2 regions of the Candidatus Clostridium radicumherbarum genome follow, and region 2 is predicted to be linked to the other one. Evidence: riboswitches for the same ligand, from Rfam matches in the RefSeq annotation. Region 2 holds a riboswitch; the other holds the start of a gene.
The links. A riboswitch is a leader RNA that binds a small molecule or an ion and turns the genes downstream of it on or off. The one in region 2 is predicted to bind cyclic di-AMP.

Region 1 (8,284 bases), 1.3 Mb from region 2:
TCACCACTTACATTACCCTTAGTTTTAACGTTGATGTTAACAGTTTTAATCTTTTTTACAGCTATAGAAACATCAACATTGGAAGGGTTGATATCCACATTTTTGACTTCCTTCCCGGAGGAGTCTAAAGCTTTAAGTGGAAGCTTAAAACCTATGTCCTTTTCAGCAGACTTTAAATCAACTGTTGCTTCTACGCTATTAACTTGGTCCACAAACTTTGCAGCACCGCTTACCACTACTTCAGTAGGATTAATATAGTAGTTTTGCGGGGCATAATAACCATCCTTAACCTTCCCATTAATATTTAACTTTATAGGTAAAGTTTTCTCCACTAAGGTATCAAAGCTCACAGATACATATAGACCTTCACTATTTAAAACAGACACGTTAGCCGGCTGTCTTTCAATCCTTACAGGTATATTTTTTGTACCCTTTGAAAACTGGAATTCACTTAAATCTGCTACTACCTTAAATTGTTCCTTGCCTATTGCTATATCGGATAGAGAACCTCTCACGTGCAGAGTTACAGTATAGGGCTGAGAAGGTGGAAGTATTTTAAGCTTTTGTGAGGTTACGTTTTCTTGCCCTACTAAAGTTACAGGTACAGAAATTGGTTGAGAGTTATTATTATTTTCTACATTAGTGACGTAAAGCCAAAGGGCAAAAGCTGCTATGATGCAGCATATTTTAATTAACCAAGTATTTTTTTGCTCCATAACCTCACCCTCTCTCTCAAGGTTAATTTCTTTTTCTGTCTGCTTTTTAATATTCTTACAAGAATATCTTTTAGTCTATCCTTTGTATAATTTCTTGTTAATTTACCATTTACTGCAAGAGATATATTTCCAGTTTCCTCAGATACAATAATGGTTAGTGCATCAGAATTCTCCGATATTCCTAGCCCAGCTCTATGTCTTGTTCCAAGAGCTTTACTAATTTCATCATTATTAGTTAATGGAAGAAAACAACCAGAGGCAATAATCTTATCATTTCGTATTATTGTAGCTCCATCATGGAGTGGTGTATTTACAACAAATATGTTCTCTAAAAGTGCCGAGGAAACTATGGCATCAAGTTTAGTCCCAGTTGCTATAACATCACCAAGTCCTGTTCGATTCTCTATTATAATAAGCGCCCCTGTCTTAGATTTAGATAAATTCTCAACAGCATCAACTACTTCGCTAACTACCTTTTCCATAATTTCTTCATCTTCTAATATATGTCTATCATTAAAGGCACTTCTTCCTAGGTGCTCTAAACCTCTTCTAATTTCAGGCTGAAAAATTATTATCATAGAAAGTACGCCTATAGTTATAGTTTTGCTTAAAATCCAGTTAAGCATATTTAGCTGTAGAAAAGAACTAATTGGCAGTAAAAGTAAAATTAGCAAAATTCCTTTTAGTAGCTGGACGGCTCTTGTCTCTTTAATTAGCATATAAGCTTTATAAAATATATAGGAAACCACTATAATATCCAAAATATTAAATGGACTTATAGTCTTTATACTATTAAAAATAATCTTAAAAAATTCTGTCAAGTGATTTCGCCCTCCTGTTCTTTTCAATATATATATACAATTATACACTAATAAACGCTGTTATAGTATACACAGAATCATAAAATTAAATATATTTATAATAAAATTAAACATAGCAGGAATTTTAATATAAATACTAGAATAATATAGTATAAATAATTTATAAGCCATTACTAAAGGAACATAGAGGAGGTCACAAAATTGAAGCGAAAGAAAAACAAAACTTTAATACTTACTTTGTCAGTTTTAGCCTTTGCATTAATAATATCAATGGTGTTTTATGGCACATATTATCTTTCAATAGGAAAATCTTTAAATACTTACGAAAAAGCTGTTAAGTCTTACGTAGACCAGATAAATCAAATAAACTCAAGTACGCAAGCATTTATTGTTGGACAAACTATTGATCCTGATAAAATTAGAAAAGACCTACCTGCAAAAATAGATAATTTATCGAAAATTAAAGATAATCTTCAAGGGATAATTCCAACTCAGAAATATAAAGCTGATAATGATAACCTGCTTAATGGTATAGATAAAAACATACTTATTTTCAAGCAGATTAACTTAATTTTAAATAACCCTAACGGAAATGACTTAGACAAGGCAGGAGCCGATTTAATTAAATATAGAGATGATTGTAATAAATACTACTCTCTTATAAAGCTTAAAGCCATAAAGCCTTTAATTAATAATAAGCAAAATACTCTAGTGGACAATACCTCTAGCTACGTTAATGAATTAGTAAGGCTAAAAAAAGATAATGAAATAATTCAAAAACAAAATTTAGACTTTGTTAACAGTATGGAAGGTATAATAGCAAAGTTTCTTCCTATTAAAATTGATTTTTCAGATAAAATAATAGCTGCAAGGGCTAATAATTCAAACTTTGATGCAGTTGTTTCTGATATTAATAAAAACAAAGCAAACTTGGACAAACTTTCTCAGGAATTCTCAAATATAACCGTGCCTTCTAAGGCCATAACCTGCTACAAGGCATTTAATACAAGTATAGAAGATTACAACAGCTATATGGAAAGCCTTATATACTCTATAAATAATGAAAAACTCTCTGGGTCTAATTTAACCAGCAGTAAGATTACTGAATTATATGCTTCATCAACTTCTAAATATAATAATGTAATAAAAGATTATAGTGATTTTTTAAAAGCATTCACTGATTTTAAAAATTTATTACAGTCTTAAAATTACCAATATTGGCATACCTTTTATGGTATGTCATTTTTTTATTTAAATATTGTATTTTTTTTTAAAATTGAGGAATAATATCATTAGCCTAAGTTTTATTTTTATTTTAAAACACGGGGAAACCACTTTTTTGGGGTGAATCGTAATTACGTAGGTTATGCCTTTACCGAACCCGTCAGCTAACCCCGTAGGCAAAAGGAGGATTGTAATGAAAAAATACACTTTAGTATTTTTATTTTTATGTTTCTTTTTATTTATACCTTTGTCTAATGTAAAAGCAGCAAGTGAATTAGAATGTGACTTATACAAGGAGCAAATAGACGCAATACAAGTTTTAAACTATAATCATAATTCTATTTATGTAACAGAAAGTGACGTTTATTTAATGGCTCAAATAGTTTTTGCAGAAAGCAGATCTGAGCCCTATGAAGGAAAGGTTGCTGTTGCCTCCGTGATACTAAACAGAGTACAAAGCCCAGGCTTTCCAAAGTCTATAGAAGGTGTAATAAAACAAAAAAATGCCTTTTCTTGTTTAGTAAATGGTCAAATAGATGTTATCCCAGATAAGGCAAGTTATGATGCAGTATTAGAGGCTTTAAACGGTAAAGATCCTACAGATAAAGCAGTTTTCTTCTATAATCCTAAAATTGCAACTTCTTATTGGATGAAGAACATAGAAAAAACTAATGTAAAACCTATAGGAAACCATGTTTTTTTTGTAGTTAATCAATAATTTTTTAAAATTAAATAGGCATAAAAGAACTCCTCAAAATAATTTTGAGGAGTTCTTTTATGTGAAATTTATTTACTATCAAGATATGAAACAGCATTAAGTGCCGCAACCTGTCCCTCGCCTGCAGCCTTTATATATTGATAGGGTTTCCCAATACAATCACCAGCTGCATATAGTCCTTCAATGTTTGTTAACATGCTTCTATTTACTTTTATATGACCTTCTTCTATAGTAAGACCTGGAACCAATTGCCCAGGCGGAACACTGTCCTTTAAAATAAAGATACCATCTGTTTTTATAACCTTATTTTTAAGAATCAAGCTGTGAGCAAAATCATCTCCTGCTATTTCAACAGGTCTATCAGCTACAATTTCAATGCTTTCCTTTAAATTACCTACATTCCTATGCATTGGGACATAGTAGGTTTTTGCAGCAAGTTCACTAACATAGTTTGCATCTTCTTCAGCATCCTTATTATAGCCTATGATAGTTACTATTTTACCCTTATATAGTGGTGCATCACAGGTAGCGCAGTAGCCTACACCCTTGCCCAAAAATTTTTCTTCTCCCTTTAAGGCCTTTGTGTATTCAACTCCAGTTGCCAGTATTACTGTTTTTGCTTCGTAAAGTTTTTCATTAACCATTAAAGCAAAATAGTCTCCCATAGCATAAATAGAATTGATTCTTTCATAAGTTATATGGATGTTCATAGCTTTAATGTGCTTTTCAAATTCATGTTTTAATTCCCTGCCGCTTACATCAGGAAGCCCTAAATAGTTATTAATTTTTGGAGCAATTGTAAGCTTTGCACTTAAATCCTTGCTTCCAAAAACAATAATATTTTTATTTCTAATTCTAGCATTTACTGCAGCAGATAAACCAGCCGGTCCACTGCCCACAATTGCTATATCATACCTTTGTGACACACCCTTCACCCCTATCAGCCTTAAAGCAGCTTATCTTAAATATGCTTTTCAATTAAATCCTTAACAGCAGGCTTTGGTCTAAAACCAACCATTGTATCTACAGTAGAACCATTTTTAAACACCATAACTGTTGGTATGCTTGATACCCTAAATTTTTGTGATACTACTGGATTATTATCAACATTTACTTTTACAAACTTAACCTTTCCGTTATAGTCCTTTTCAAGTTCTTCTAAAACTGGTCCAAGCATCTTGCAAGGTCCGCACCAAGGAGCCCAAAAGTCTACAACTACAGCTTCATTGCCTTTCATTACTTCATCTTCAAAATTATTATCCATTATTTCTTTAATCATTTTATTTCCTCCTTATATACCCCTATATGGTATTTTATTATATTTTATATTATATATTATTATAATCAATTGGTCAACTAGCGCCTCCTGTAGCAGGTGTGGTACAGTTATCCTGCTAAAATACTTTTTATTACACTGTTATTATAAATAGACTTAGGATACTGCTTAGCAAGCCTTGCAGCATAATTTTTTGCTTCATTAGCATCAATAGACTTAAAAATTAAACTCATTTCATACAAAACTGTTTGCTCATAGGTACCATTAGAAAACTTACTATCATATTCTTCATAATATTTTATGCACTTATCAATTTGATTATCATTTTTATAACTGAAGCCTAACATATATAGTATATCCTGATATAGATAATATTCTTTCCCATAATCATAGGCCATAGCAAAATATTTTTCGGAAGTTTTGTAGTCCTTTGACGTTAATGCTTGCCTACCTTTACTATAAAAATATTCTATACCGCTGCTTTGCAGTAGTTCTATACCTTTTTGAAGCAAAGTCTTATCATTTATATTTAATTCTTTGCCCTTCCACTCATTTACCATGCTGTACAGCTTTTCATAATCTTGATTAGTTATAGCACTGTTAAACTCCTCGCTTTTAAATATATTTTCATTTGTTTCTTTTGGAGTATTCGCAGCATTAGTACCACTAACTTCAGGAGCTTTAGCAGGTTCATTTGTATTGTTTTTAACTGAAGATACTTTAGCTTGTTCACTTATGTTGTTATTTTTAGATGCTATTGCCTTGTTAATATTTTTTATACCAAAACCTAAAGCTGCAATTAAAACCATACATGCAATTGGTATAGCAATATACTTAAATTTTATTTTTTTCTTCACTATCCCTAAACCTATAAGTTCTTTTTTATTTTTTACTGCAATTTCATTTTTCCTGTCAATTTTAAGTACTTCCTCAATGAGTTCAACTGCAGCATTATAGTCCCCATGCTTTATATAACAAATAGTTAAAGAATTATTTACATTAATACAATTGAAATCACTTTCTTTGCATTTCTTTAGCAAATTTACAGCTTCTTTAAGTCTTAGTTCATTTATATCTGCTAAAGCAGCCTTATATATAAGGAATTTATCTCTATCATTTCTAATATCCTCTAAATATTTTTTTGAGACTAAGTCTCTGTTTACCTGGAAATTCATTTTCCAAAGTGCCTCAGCGGAATCTAGGTCGCCCTTAAAATAATACAGCAGTCCTTTAAGGTTTATAGCTGCTGTATTTTTTAAATTACTTGATATACTTTTTTCGCAGTATTCTATTGCCTTATTAATATACCCTTCGTTATAAAACTTTACAGCTTTATTATAAAGTTCAATTGAATTATTCATGCTGCTACCTCATATTATAAATACATATTAAAAATTTAAACTTTCACACTACTTATTATAATATAACTTCAAGGACAGTAAAAGAAGCAGGAGAATTATCCTGCTTCTAATTTTGAATTACTTAATAGTATTAACTATTTCGCCAAAGGGTGAAGTTATAGTTCTGTTTTCGCTGTGATTCTTATTCTTACTGCTATCTTCAAATACAAGAACCTCAGTATCAATACTTAGAGTACTTGCATTAACCGCCTTAACTGATTTAATTTTAGTGATTTCAGATAGGACATTTAATTTTGCTGTATTTTTGGGATCTGCCTTTGCAGCAAGTCCAGTATTTACATTAAGAATATATAATTCTCCACCAAGATCAACCGTACCATAGCCACCGCCTACAATTACTAAAATATTTTCATCATCAATCCATTTTACTGCTTTAGGTGTGTATTGTTTGTCATTATTGATCAAATTAAAGCTCCACTGATCTCCGGTGCTTGAATTTTTTACTATAATGCTAGCAATACCTTCTTCTATAGCTTCAGTGCCCTTACCTTCAACAGTTGCACTAAATTTATTACTTGTAGAGGCTTCCCAAGGAGTATTAAACTTTGGATTATTGTCCTTACTTAATTGCTTCTTTTCAAATTGCGGAATATAAGAGCTATCTATCAAGGTTTTAACGGTATCAGCACTTTCCTTCATTGATTTGGAACTATCATTTTGTGCATTATCTGCGGTATTGCTGCTATCTGCCTTTTGTGCAGCTGACATTACTTGATTTTGCGGAGCCATACTAGCTGATTTGTTTGCTCCTAAAAGTCCATGGGTTTTAACATAGGGAATTAGGAAAGCAAAAACTGCAACTATGGCTATTAAGGAAGTATAGGTTGCAATATAGCTTTTAAAATGTCTAATTAATTTTTTACCAGAACCTGTACCATATCTATTTTTATCAATGTTTTTCATAATATCACTCCTTAAGCTTCTAAAATTTTGCATTTCCACTGCTAAGCCTGCCTTAAATATATCGTCCATTTCATGCTCTTCCTTAAATAAGGTACTGCAGTTATTACAGCTTTCTGCATGTTCAAGCATAGCCTTTCTGAGGTCGTAGGATAAATTATCTTCAAGCAAATCGTTGATTCTTTTCTTAAATATATTGCAATCCATTATCTACACCCCGTTTCCTTTATGATTCTATATTCTCTAAATCTCTCCCTGGTCTTATAATACCTCTTTTTCACAACAGACTCCCCAAGCCTAAGTACCTCTGCAATATCTGAAAAGGTCATGTTTTCGTCTGAGTATCTAAGTAAAATTATCTGCTTATCTGTATCACTTAAGGTTTCTATAAAACTCTCCACTAATCTCTTCACTTCTTTAAATTCTGTACTTTGTTCTGGGGATATCTCTTTAGATACCATTTCTCCCACCTCTTCAACATTTGCTTCATATACTCTTTTATACTTTCTTATGTAATCAATGCATTTATTTCTAGCAATTTGATAAAGCCAGTTTGAGAATTTATATTCTTTATTGAAGGTATATAATTTATTATAAACTGTAATAAAAACCTCCTGTGTTATATCCTCTGCTGCTTCCTTATCTTTTACAGTGTTATATACAAAACGCAGTATGCTTAGTTCATATTTATTAACTAATATGTTAAAGCTGTCAATATTGCCTTTCAGTATTTCTAAAACCAGTTTAAGATCCTCCTCCATGATTAAATCCCCACCTTTAATATGTTAATTCATGTATGTTTAATATTATATACGAAAAATTATATAGAAAGTTACCAATAAGTCAAGAGCCGCCTATTGTCTTATTTGCAATAGGGCGGCTCTTGTTACGTATTATTTATTTATAATTATCTGTTTAGCTCTTAATATCGAAGAAGCACTCATGGAGAATTCATCTAGACCATACTCTAATAGTGTTTCTATAGCTGTTTCCTCCCCTGCCATCTCTCCGCACATTCCACACCATTTGCCTTCCTTGTGGGCTGCGTCTATTGTCATCTTTATAAGTCTAAGCACAGCTGGATGCATTGGGTTGTATAGATAAGAGATTTTCTCATTCATTCTGTCAGCTGCTAGCGTGTATTGAATTAAATCATTTGTACCAATGCTAAAGAAGTCTACATGCTTTGCAAGTTCATCTGCCATAAC
Region 2 (8,284 bases):
GAACTTATTTTAAGGCTTAAAGAAAAGATCAAGGAATACAATATGGAAGAGTTATTATATAAGCTTGAGCAGCCCTTATCTGAAGCCTTAGCCGATATGGAAGCAGAAGGCTTCATGGTTGATGCTGAAAAGCTTAATGACCTAGGGTTAAGATTTAAAAGTGAAATAGAACTTGTTCAAAAAGACATATATGTACTAGCTGATGAGGAATTTAATATTTCTTCTCCAAAACAGCTTGGTAAAATATTATTTGAAAAACTAGATCTGCCTGTAGTTAAAAAGACTAAAACAGGCTATTCTACCAATGCAGAAGTTCTTGAAGAGTTAAGCGATAAGCATCCTATAATCGAAAAAATTCTTATGTACAGGCAGCTTACTAAGTTGCATTCTACTTATGTTGAAGGCTTAAAGTCTGTAATTGATAGTGATGGAAAAATTCACAGCAGCTTTAATCAGACAGTAACTACTACAGGAAGGCTATCCAGCACTGAACCAAACCTTCAGAACATTCCTATAAAATATGAAATGGGAAGAGAAATAAGAAAAGTGTTTGTACCAAACAATGAAGACTGTGTGATACTTTCTGCGGACTATTCGCAAGTGGAGCTAAGAGTACTTGCACATATTGCAGAGGACGAGAATTTAATTGACGCCTTTATTAATCATAAGGATATCCATACAAAAACTGCCTCTGAAGTATTTAAGGTTCCTTTAGATGAAGTAACTTCTCTTATGAGAAGTAGAGCAAAAGCTGTTAACTTTGGAATAGTCTATGGCATTGGTGATTTTAGTTTGGCCAAAGATTTAAAAATAACAAAAAAAGAAGCAAAATCCTACATTGATACTTATTTTGAAAGATATCCTAATGTTAAAAAATACATGACTAATATAGTTCACAGCGCTGAGGTGAATTCCTATGTAACTACACTTCTAAACAGAAGAAGGTATATAAGGGAGGTTAATGCCTCTAATAAAGTAGTTAAAGCATTAGGTGACAGGCTTGCTATGAATACACCTATTCAAGGAAGTGCAGCAGATATAATAAAACTTGCTATGATTAATGTTGCAAAGAAATTAAAAGACTTAAAATTAAAAAGTACTTTAATTTTACAAGTCCATGATGAGCTTATTCTTAATGTATATAAAGATGAACTTAAAGAAGTTGAAGCTTTAGTAAAGACAGAAATGGAAAATGTTGCTGATCTTAAAGTTCCACTTGAGGTAGATATAAATGTCGGTAAGGATTGGTATGATGCCAAATAAATTTAATTAGGTGAAGCTATGATAAAGGTAGGATTAACTGGCGGCATAGGAAGCGGTAAAAGCACAGTGTCTAATTTTCTGAAAGAAAAAGGGATACCCATTATTGATGCAGATATTATATCAAGAGACATATTAATACTTTACCCTGAAGTTGTTGGTAATATTAGGAAGGAATTTGGCTCTGAATTTTTTGATGATAAAGGCCTTCTTAAAAGAAGAGAACTTGGTAACTTCGTTTTTAAAAATACTGAAGGAAAATTAAAATTAGAAGCATTAACTATACCTTATATTATTAAAGAGATATTCTTAAAAATTGAAAAATACAAGGATGAAGGATTTAAAATGTGCATTGTTGATGCTCCTACACTAATTGAAACAGGTCTATATAAGGCTATGGATTTTAATATTTTAGTTTGGGTAGACTTAAATACGCAAATAGAGAGAGTTGTTAAGCGAGATAATTTAAATTTAGATGATGTAAAAAACAGAATAAATGCCCAAATACCACTAGAGGATAAAAAGAAGTATGTTAACTTTATAATTGATAATAGAAGCAGTATTGAGGCTACAATGAAACAAGTAGATAAGGTTTTGCAAGAAATATATAGTTCAGAGGTAAGATATGAAACATAGAGGTCTGTTTACTGTATTTGTTATATTACTGCTTGTGATTCTAATTGTAGAGTTTAGCAATATTTCAAAAATTCTCTATCCCTTTAATTATGTAGATTCTATTAATAAATATTCAAAAAAATATAATTTAGATCCTTATTTAATTTCTGCAGTTATTAAAACCGAAAGTAACTATAAATCAAGGGCTCTTTCTTCTAAGAATGCCTATGGATTAATGCAAATAACTCCAGATACAGCTGAATGGGCGGCAAAACAGATGAAGCTTGATGATTATAAAAATGAAAAGCTGTTTGATCCAGATTATAATATTAATATGGGCTGCTGGTATTTAGATAACTTAAAAAAAGAATTCAATGGGAATATGGATTTGGTTTTGGCTGCCTATAATGGTGGAAGAGGAAATGTTGAAAAGTGGTTAGCTGATTCAGAACATTCAAAGGATGGTGTGAGTCTGCATTACATACCCTTTAAAGAGACGGATAAATATATTAAGAGAGTAAAGGTAAACTACAATATTTATAAATTTTTATATAAAAATAAATTTACAAGTGATGTTATAAAATAATAGAACAACATAAAAAGGTGGAAAGAATTATTCTTTGCCACCTTTTTATGTTGTAATTCTATTTGGAACATAATGAAATGTTGTATACTATGACATTATCAGAGATCAAATATATTGTATTTGTGTAGTTTTAAATTATTATTGACGGATTAGCAAAGGAGGTAGTATAATAACTGATGTAACATAGCTAATAAATAGAATATAAGTATGCAGGAGTGGCGGAATTGGCAGACGCGCACGTTTGAGGGGCGTGTGGGAGACCGTACGGGTTCAAGTCCCGTCTTCTGCACCATTAAATGGCATGTACATAAGTAATAACTTATGTACATGCCATTTAATTTATAGTTATTTATTATAAACAAGTAATAACTTATATGGATACCATTAATTATAATTTAATATTAAAAAAGGATTTTACTTCATTTTGTAGAATTAAGTTATTGATGTGAGGTGAATTTATGTTTGATGTAGATTTTTATATAGAAGATATATCTGTTTCTAGTATAGAAAAAGAGGACGTTATATTAGTACAGCATTGGATAAATAATCAATATATAAATAGTGAGAACGAGAAACCTCTAATGTTTAATGATTTTTATGAAAGATTTTTAGAATATTATGTTAGTGAAAATGAGTTTTTCTTAAAAATTGAAATGGAAGATAAACTGATTGGTGTAATTAAAGGCAGAATAGAATTTAAAAATATTAATGAAGTTTGGCTGTGGTATTATTTATTAGACAAAGACTATAGAAATAAAGGCATAGGCAGCAAAATTATAGAGGCTATGATTAAATACTTTAATGTAGAGCTAGGCATATTTGATTTTTATGCTGTAGTAAGCGAGAGAGATACAGATATTTATAATTTTTGGAAGAAAAGTAGTTTTAAAAAGATAAGAGTCTCAAAAGACTTTTTTAACATATCTGGAGAAGATATGGATATGATAATTTTAAAATTTCAAGGTTAAAGTTGTTAATTTATTAATTAACATTGACACATCAGCAGTATTAGTAATATAATAATTAAGAGCTGAATCCCGTTTTTACAAAAAATGGGTACGGAGGAACCAATATATGCAGGGGTTAATCTGATTTCTATAATATATAGAAAACTAGGTATTATCCAGTTAGGAATGACATGAATGTATGTTATAAGTCTTATCAGTAGGGAACCTTCACCCGAACCCGTCAGCTAACTCCGGAAGCAAACAGAAGGGGGGAAACAAATGAAGTACTCTATAGCCAAACCGCTATTATTTGCGGCAGCTTTAGTGGCGTTTGGTATTTCTGCCAGGTTTAACGGATATAGCGTTAAGGCAGATGCAGCAATCAAAGATCAACCAAACGTGGTTGTTCGATCAGCAAGCTTAAATACGGACAAGGTAATTAAAGTCCCACAAAAAACTGAACAAAAAACCAGTTCCACAAAAAATAAAACCTTAAGCAGAAACAATGGTAGTGGAATAACTGGAACTGCTCCAGCTTCAGCAGGAAGCAGTAGTGTAGTTTCTTATGCATATAAGTTTCTAGGGAAACCATATGTATGGGGAGCATCAGGACCTAATGCATTTGATTGTTCAGGATTTACAGCTTATGTCTATAGAGCATTTGGTGTTGGACTCGGTCACTACACTGGAACACAGTTTGGTAGTGGTCAATCAGTAAGTAAAGGTAATTTAGCACCAGGAGATCTAGTATTCTTTAACACCTACGGTTCAGTTTCACATGTAGGAATATATGTGGGCGGCGGTAATTTTATACACGCAGCAAATGAAAGAACTGGTGTTACAGTTAGCAGCCTGTCTGAAGGCTACTATGCATCTAGATATGCAGGTGCAAGAAGAGTCAAAAATTAATTTTTTCTTCTCGGCAAATTTTGCCGAGTTTTTTTTATCATAAAAATCCACTTTTAAAAATAGAATTATATAGGGTTTTAAATTGAAACTTTAGAAGTGGAGGTAAACCATGAAATACACAAGATATGATTTAAAAAGAAAGAAATCTGAAAATACTGTAATCATTTTGGTTTTGTTATCAGTAGTACTGGTGGCTTTTTTGCTTGGAACATTTATTTCGAACCTTTTTATGAAGAAGGCTTCAGTGGCCAATATAACCCCTCCCGCTAGCAGTGATGTAGGTACAGTTAAGACAGCGGAAAATAAATCAAGTAAATTTATAGTGATACAAGGTGGAAAATTTGCTAAAACTGAAAATATAGAACAAGAAAAAAAGTTATTAATGGATTATGGAACTCCTTTTACCATACAGGATCAAGATGGTACAAGAGTTTTATTAGGGATATATAATGAAAGTGAAGGTTTAAAAGTAATTAATGACCTTAAAACTAAAAATATTGATAATTCAAAAATTACCTTTGAATTAAAAACAGACAACTTGGGCAGTGAAGAAATAGCTGTAATTGTTAATGCAGAGCTGGAAATTATTAAAAAGCTTTCTGATAAAAATATAAAATCATATATAACAGATGATTTAAAAAGTTGGGTTAATGGCCTGGAAAAAGTAGATTCAAAGGATGCAAATAAGGCAATTCTGGAGGACTATAAAACACATATTAATGCTCTTCCGAAGGACTTAAATAATGATAATACAGTAAACATTGAAATATATATTTATAACTTATTAAAAAAGCTTACCAGTAAATAGGTAATATAAGAATTTATAACATGAAATTTAGCGAATATATAAAATATGTATATTGAGTATAAGGTAATCAGCTCACGTAACATATTTTATATATTCTAGCTTTTTTTATGTTATTTTTTATTTTTTGACATTACTTTTTTTATTTCTTAACAAATTATAAATAATGTACTAAATACTTGTTTACACTTTTATTAAATGTTAAACTATAAAAGATAAATAAAGGCAGGGGATTATTAATGAGGGGTTCAGAAAAAAGTAAAAGTTTTATTTTTTTTATAATAATTTTAGGTGCTATATGTGGAAGTTTAATCGGAGATTTACTAGGAAGCAATATTAAGTATCTATCTGTTCTAAAAAATGGATATAATATTGGCACAAAGAATCCTTTAATACTTGACTTAAAAATATTAAGTGTTTCCTTTGGCATAAATTTCAATGTAAGCTTAATGACTATAATAGGTATTATATTGGCAATAATACTATATAGGAAATTTTAGCTTAAATAGGATGTGATTTTATGTCTATAATACTTGCATCTGCTTCCGAAAGAAGAAAGGAGCTATTAAAAAGAATAATTCCTGATTTTAAGGTAATAGCAAGTGATTTTGATGAAGATTCCGTTACCTTTAAAGGTGATTGTATTCAATATGTAAAAAAATTATCATTAGGTAAAGCGCAAAATGTCGCTAGTAAAACTGTGGCAGCTAACATTATTATTGGCTGCGATACCATTGTATACAACAATAAGAAGGTTCTTGGGAAGCCTATAAATGAAGAGGAAGCCTATAAAATGCTAACTTCACTAAGTGGGAATAATCATTTAGTTTATTCTGGCATTTCCATAATAAACACTGTAACAAATAGTATAGTGCAGGATTATGTTTGTACAGAAGTTTACTTTTCAAAGCTATCTGAGTCTCAAATTCATAGCTATATTAAGAGTGGCGAACCGATGGATAAAGCTGGGGCATATGGTATTCAAGGTTATGGAGGTATTTTTGTTGAAAAAATTAATGGTTGCTATTATAATGTTGTAGGGCTGCCTATAAATAAATTGTATTCTTTATTAGGGGATATGGGGGTAAATCTGTAAAGGAGTTATTATATGGAAAAACCACTTAGAATTATGGATTTACCTAATACAGAAAGACCTAGAGAAAAATTGTTCAAGTATGGTGTAGAAACTTTGAGTAATAACGAGCTTCTAGCCATTATATTAAGAACTGGGACCTCTAACGAAAATATTCTAGAATTAAGTTCTAGGATATTAAAAGAGTCAGGTGGACTAAATGGACTCTTAACTTCGAGTTATGAAGATTATTTACAGTTAAAAGGCATAGGCTCTGCTAAGGCCTCACAGCTAATAGCACTTGCTGAAATTTCAAAAAGATTTAAGTCTTATAAGTCAGGTGATGAGTATAAGATTAGTGAGCCTAAAGACGCTGCTATGCTCCTAATGGAAAGCATGAGAAATTTAAAACAGGAATGTTTAAAGGTTGTTCTGCTTAACACAAAGAATATGGTTATTAGTATTAAGGATGTTTCTATTGGAAGTCTTAATTCCTCTATTGTACATCCTAGAGAAGTATTTAATGAGGCAGTAAAGAAAAGCTGCGCTTCTATAATTGTTAGTCATAACCATCCTTCTGGTGATCCAACACCAAGCAGCGAAGACATAAATTTAACTCATAGGTTAAGTGAATGCGGTAAGCTGTTAGGCATTGAAATGCTGGATCATATCATAATAGGTAATGGCATTTATATAAGTTTAAAGGAAAAAGGTATTTTGTAGATTGAAAGGAGAACATTAAATGGGATTATTTGGAATGTCAAAAGATATGGGTATAGATTTAGGAACAGCCAATACTCTAATTTACGTAAAAGGAAAAGGAATATTATTAAGGGAACCATCTGTTGTAGCTATAAACTGTGATACAAAAAAGGTGCTTGCAGTTGGTCTTGAAGCAAAACAGATGATTGGAAGAACTCCAGGGAATATTGTGGCTATAAGACCACTTAAAGACGGTGTTATCGCAGACTTTGATATAACTCAAACTATGCTTAAAAAATTTATTGAAAAAGTAAGTCCAAAGAGTGCTTTTACTAGTCCAAGAATAGTAGTTTGTTTCCCATCTGGAGTAACCGAGGTTGAAAAAAGAGCAATAGATGAGGCTACAAAGACTGCTGGAGCTAGAGATGTTCTTTTATTAGAAGAGCCAATGGCAGCTGCAATTGGAGCAGGTCTTCCAGTTGATGAGCCAACAGGAAGTATGATTGTTGATATTGGTGGAGGAACTACAGAGGTTGCTGTTATATCTTTAGGCGGAATTGTTACAAGTAAATCTTTAAGAGTAGCTGGAGATGAATTAGATCAAGCAATAATTAGCTACATAAAAAGAGAATATAATTTAGCTGTTGGTGAAAGAACAGCTGAAGCTGTTAAGATGGAAATAGGTTCAGCCTTTCCATCAGAAAATGAAGGTTCAATGCAGATAAAAGGTAGAGACTTAATTAGCGGACTTCCAAAAATACTTGAAATAACAGAGGTAGAAGTAAGAGAAGCTTTAAAAGAGCCAGTTGAGTCAATAATTGATGCAATAAAAACAACTTTAGAGAAAACTCCTCCAGAACTTGCTGCAGACATTATGGATAAGGGAATTATGCTTGCAGGTGGTGGAGCTTTACTAAAAGGATTAGATAAATTAATCAACCACGAAACCCATATGCCTGTACACATTGCTGAATCTCCTCTTGATAGTGTAGCTTTAGGAGCAGGTAAAGCATTAGACAATATTGATAAGGTAAGTAAAAGATAAATATGTCATTCTTCAGGAACAAACTGGCAGTAACAATTGTTGTACTGTCAGTTACCTTTTTAATATTAATTAGTTATAGTGTCAAGAGGGATAAGGTTTCGGTTGTTGAAAATGGTGTTGGTACAGTATTTAATAAAATGCAGTATGGAGTAAGCAAAACTGGCAGCGTAATTAAGGACTCATTAACTTTTGTTTTTAATTTTACAAAGGTTAAACAGGAAAATGAAGCATTAAAACAAGAAAATGATAAACTACAAAACCAATTAGTAGAATATAATTCTGCTATTAAGGAAAATCAAACACTAAAAGAGGATCTAAATTTTAAAAATCAGAGATCTGAATA

Region 1: linked by a shared signal. The riboswitch ahead of ACJDUH_RS00380 (cell wall hydrolase) and the one ahead of ACJDUH_RS06655 (C40 family peptidase) in region 2 are both predicted to bind cyclic di-AMP.

Annotation. Positions count from the first base shown of each region.
Region 1 covers NZ_JBJHZY010000001.1:58,238-66,521, reverse strand. Annotated here, with positions in the region: gene ACJDUH_RS00395 (CdaR family protein) at 1-716, opposite strand, end outside; gene cdaA (diadenylate cyclase CdaA) at 692-1,537, opposite strand; gene ACJDUH_RS00385 (hypothetical protein) at 1,739-2,743, shown strand; cyclic di-AMP (ydaO/yuaA leader) riboswitch at 2,822-2,954, shown strand; gene ACJDUH_RS00380 (cell wall hydrolase) at 2,955-3,479, shown strand; gene ACJDUH_RS00375 (NAD(P)/FAD-dependent oxidoreductase) at 3,548-4,405, opposite strand; gene trxA (thioredoxin) at 4,441-4,758, opposite strand; gene ACJDUH_RS00365 (tetratricopeptide repeat protein) at 4,866-6,116, opposite strand; gene ACJDUH_RS00360 (DUF4652 domain-containing protein) at 6,234-7,283, opposite strand; gene ACJDUH_RS00355 (RNA polymerase sigma factor) at 7,283-7,837, opposite strand; gene ptsP (phosphoenolpyruvate--protein phosphotransferase) at 7,970-8,284, opposite strand, start outside.
Region 2 covers NZ_JBJHZY010000001.1:1,403,196-1,411,479, forward strand. Annotated here, with positions in the region: gene polA (DNA polymerase I) at 1-1,263, shown strand, start outside; gene coaE (dephospho-CoA kinase) at 1,282-1,896, shown strand; gene ACJDUH_RS06640 (lytic transglycosylase domain-containing protein) at 1,886-2,461, shown strand; tRNA gene ACJDUH_RS06645 (tRNA-Leu) at 2,671-2,753, shown strand; gene ACJDUH_RS06650 (GNAT family N-acetyltransferase) at 2,920-3,429, shown strand; cyclic di-AMP (ydaO/yuaA leader) riboswitch at 3,480-3,683, shown strand; gene ACJDUH_RS06655 (C40 family peptidase) at 3,688-4,317, shown strand; gene ACJDUH_RS06660 (hypothetical protein) at 4,427-5,125, shown strand; gene ACJDUH_RS06665 (DUF4321 domain-containing protein) at 5,362-5,622, shown strand; gene ACJDUH_RS06670 (Maf-like protein) at 5,643-6,218, shown strand; gene radC (RadC family protein) at 6,231-6,917, shown strand; gene ACJDUH_RS06680 (rod shape-determining protein) at 6,937-7,941, shown strand; gene mreC (rod shape-determining protein MreC) at 7,944-8,284, shown strand, end outside.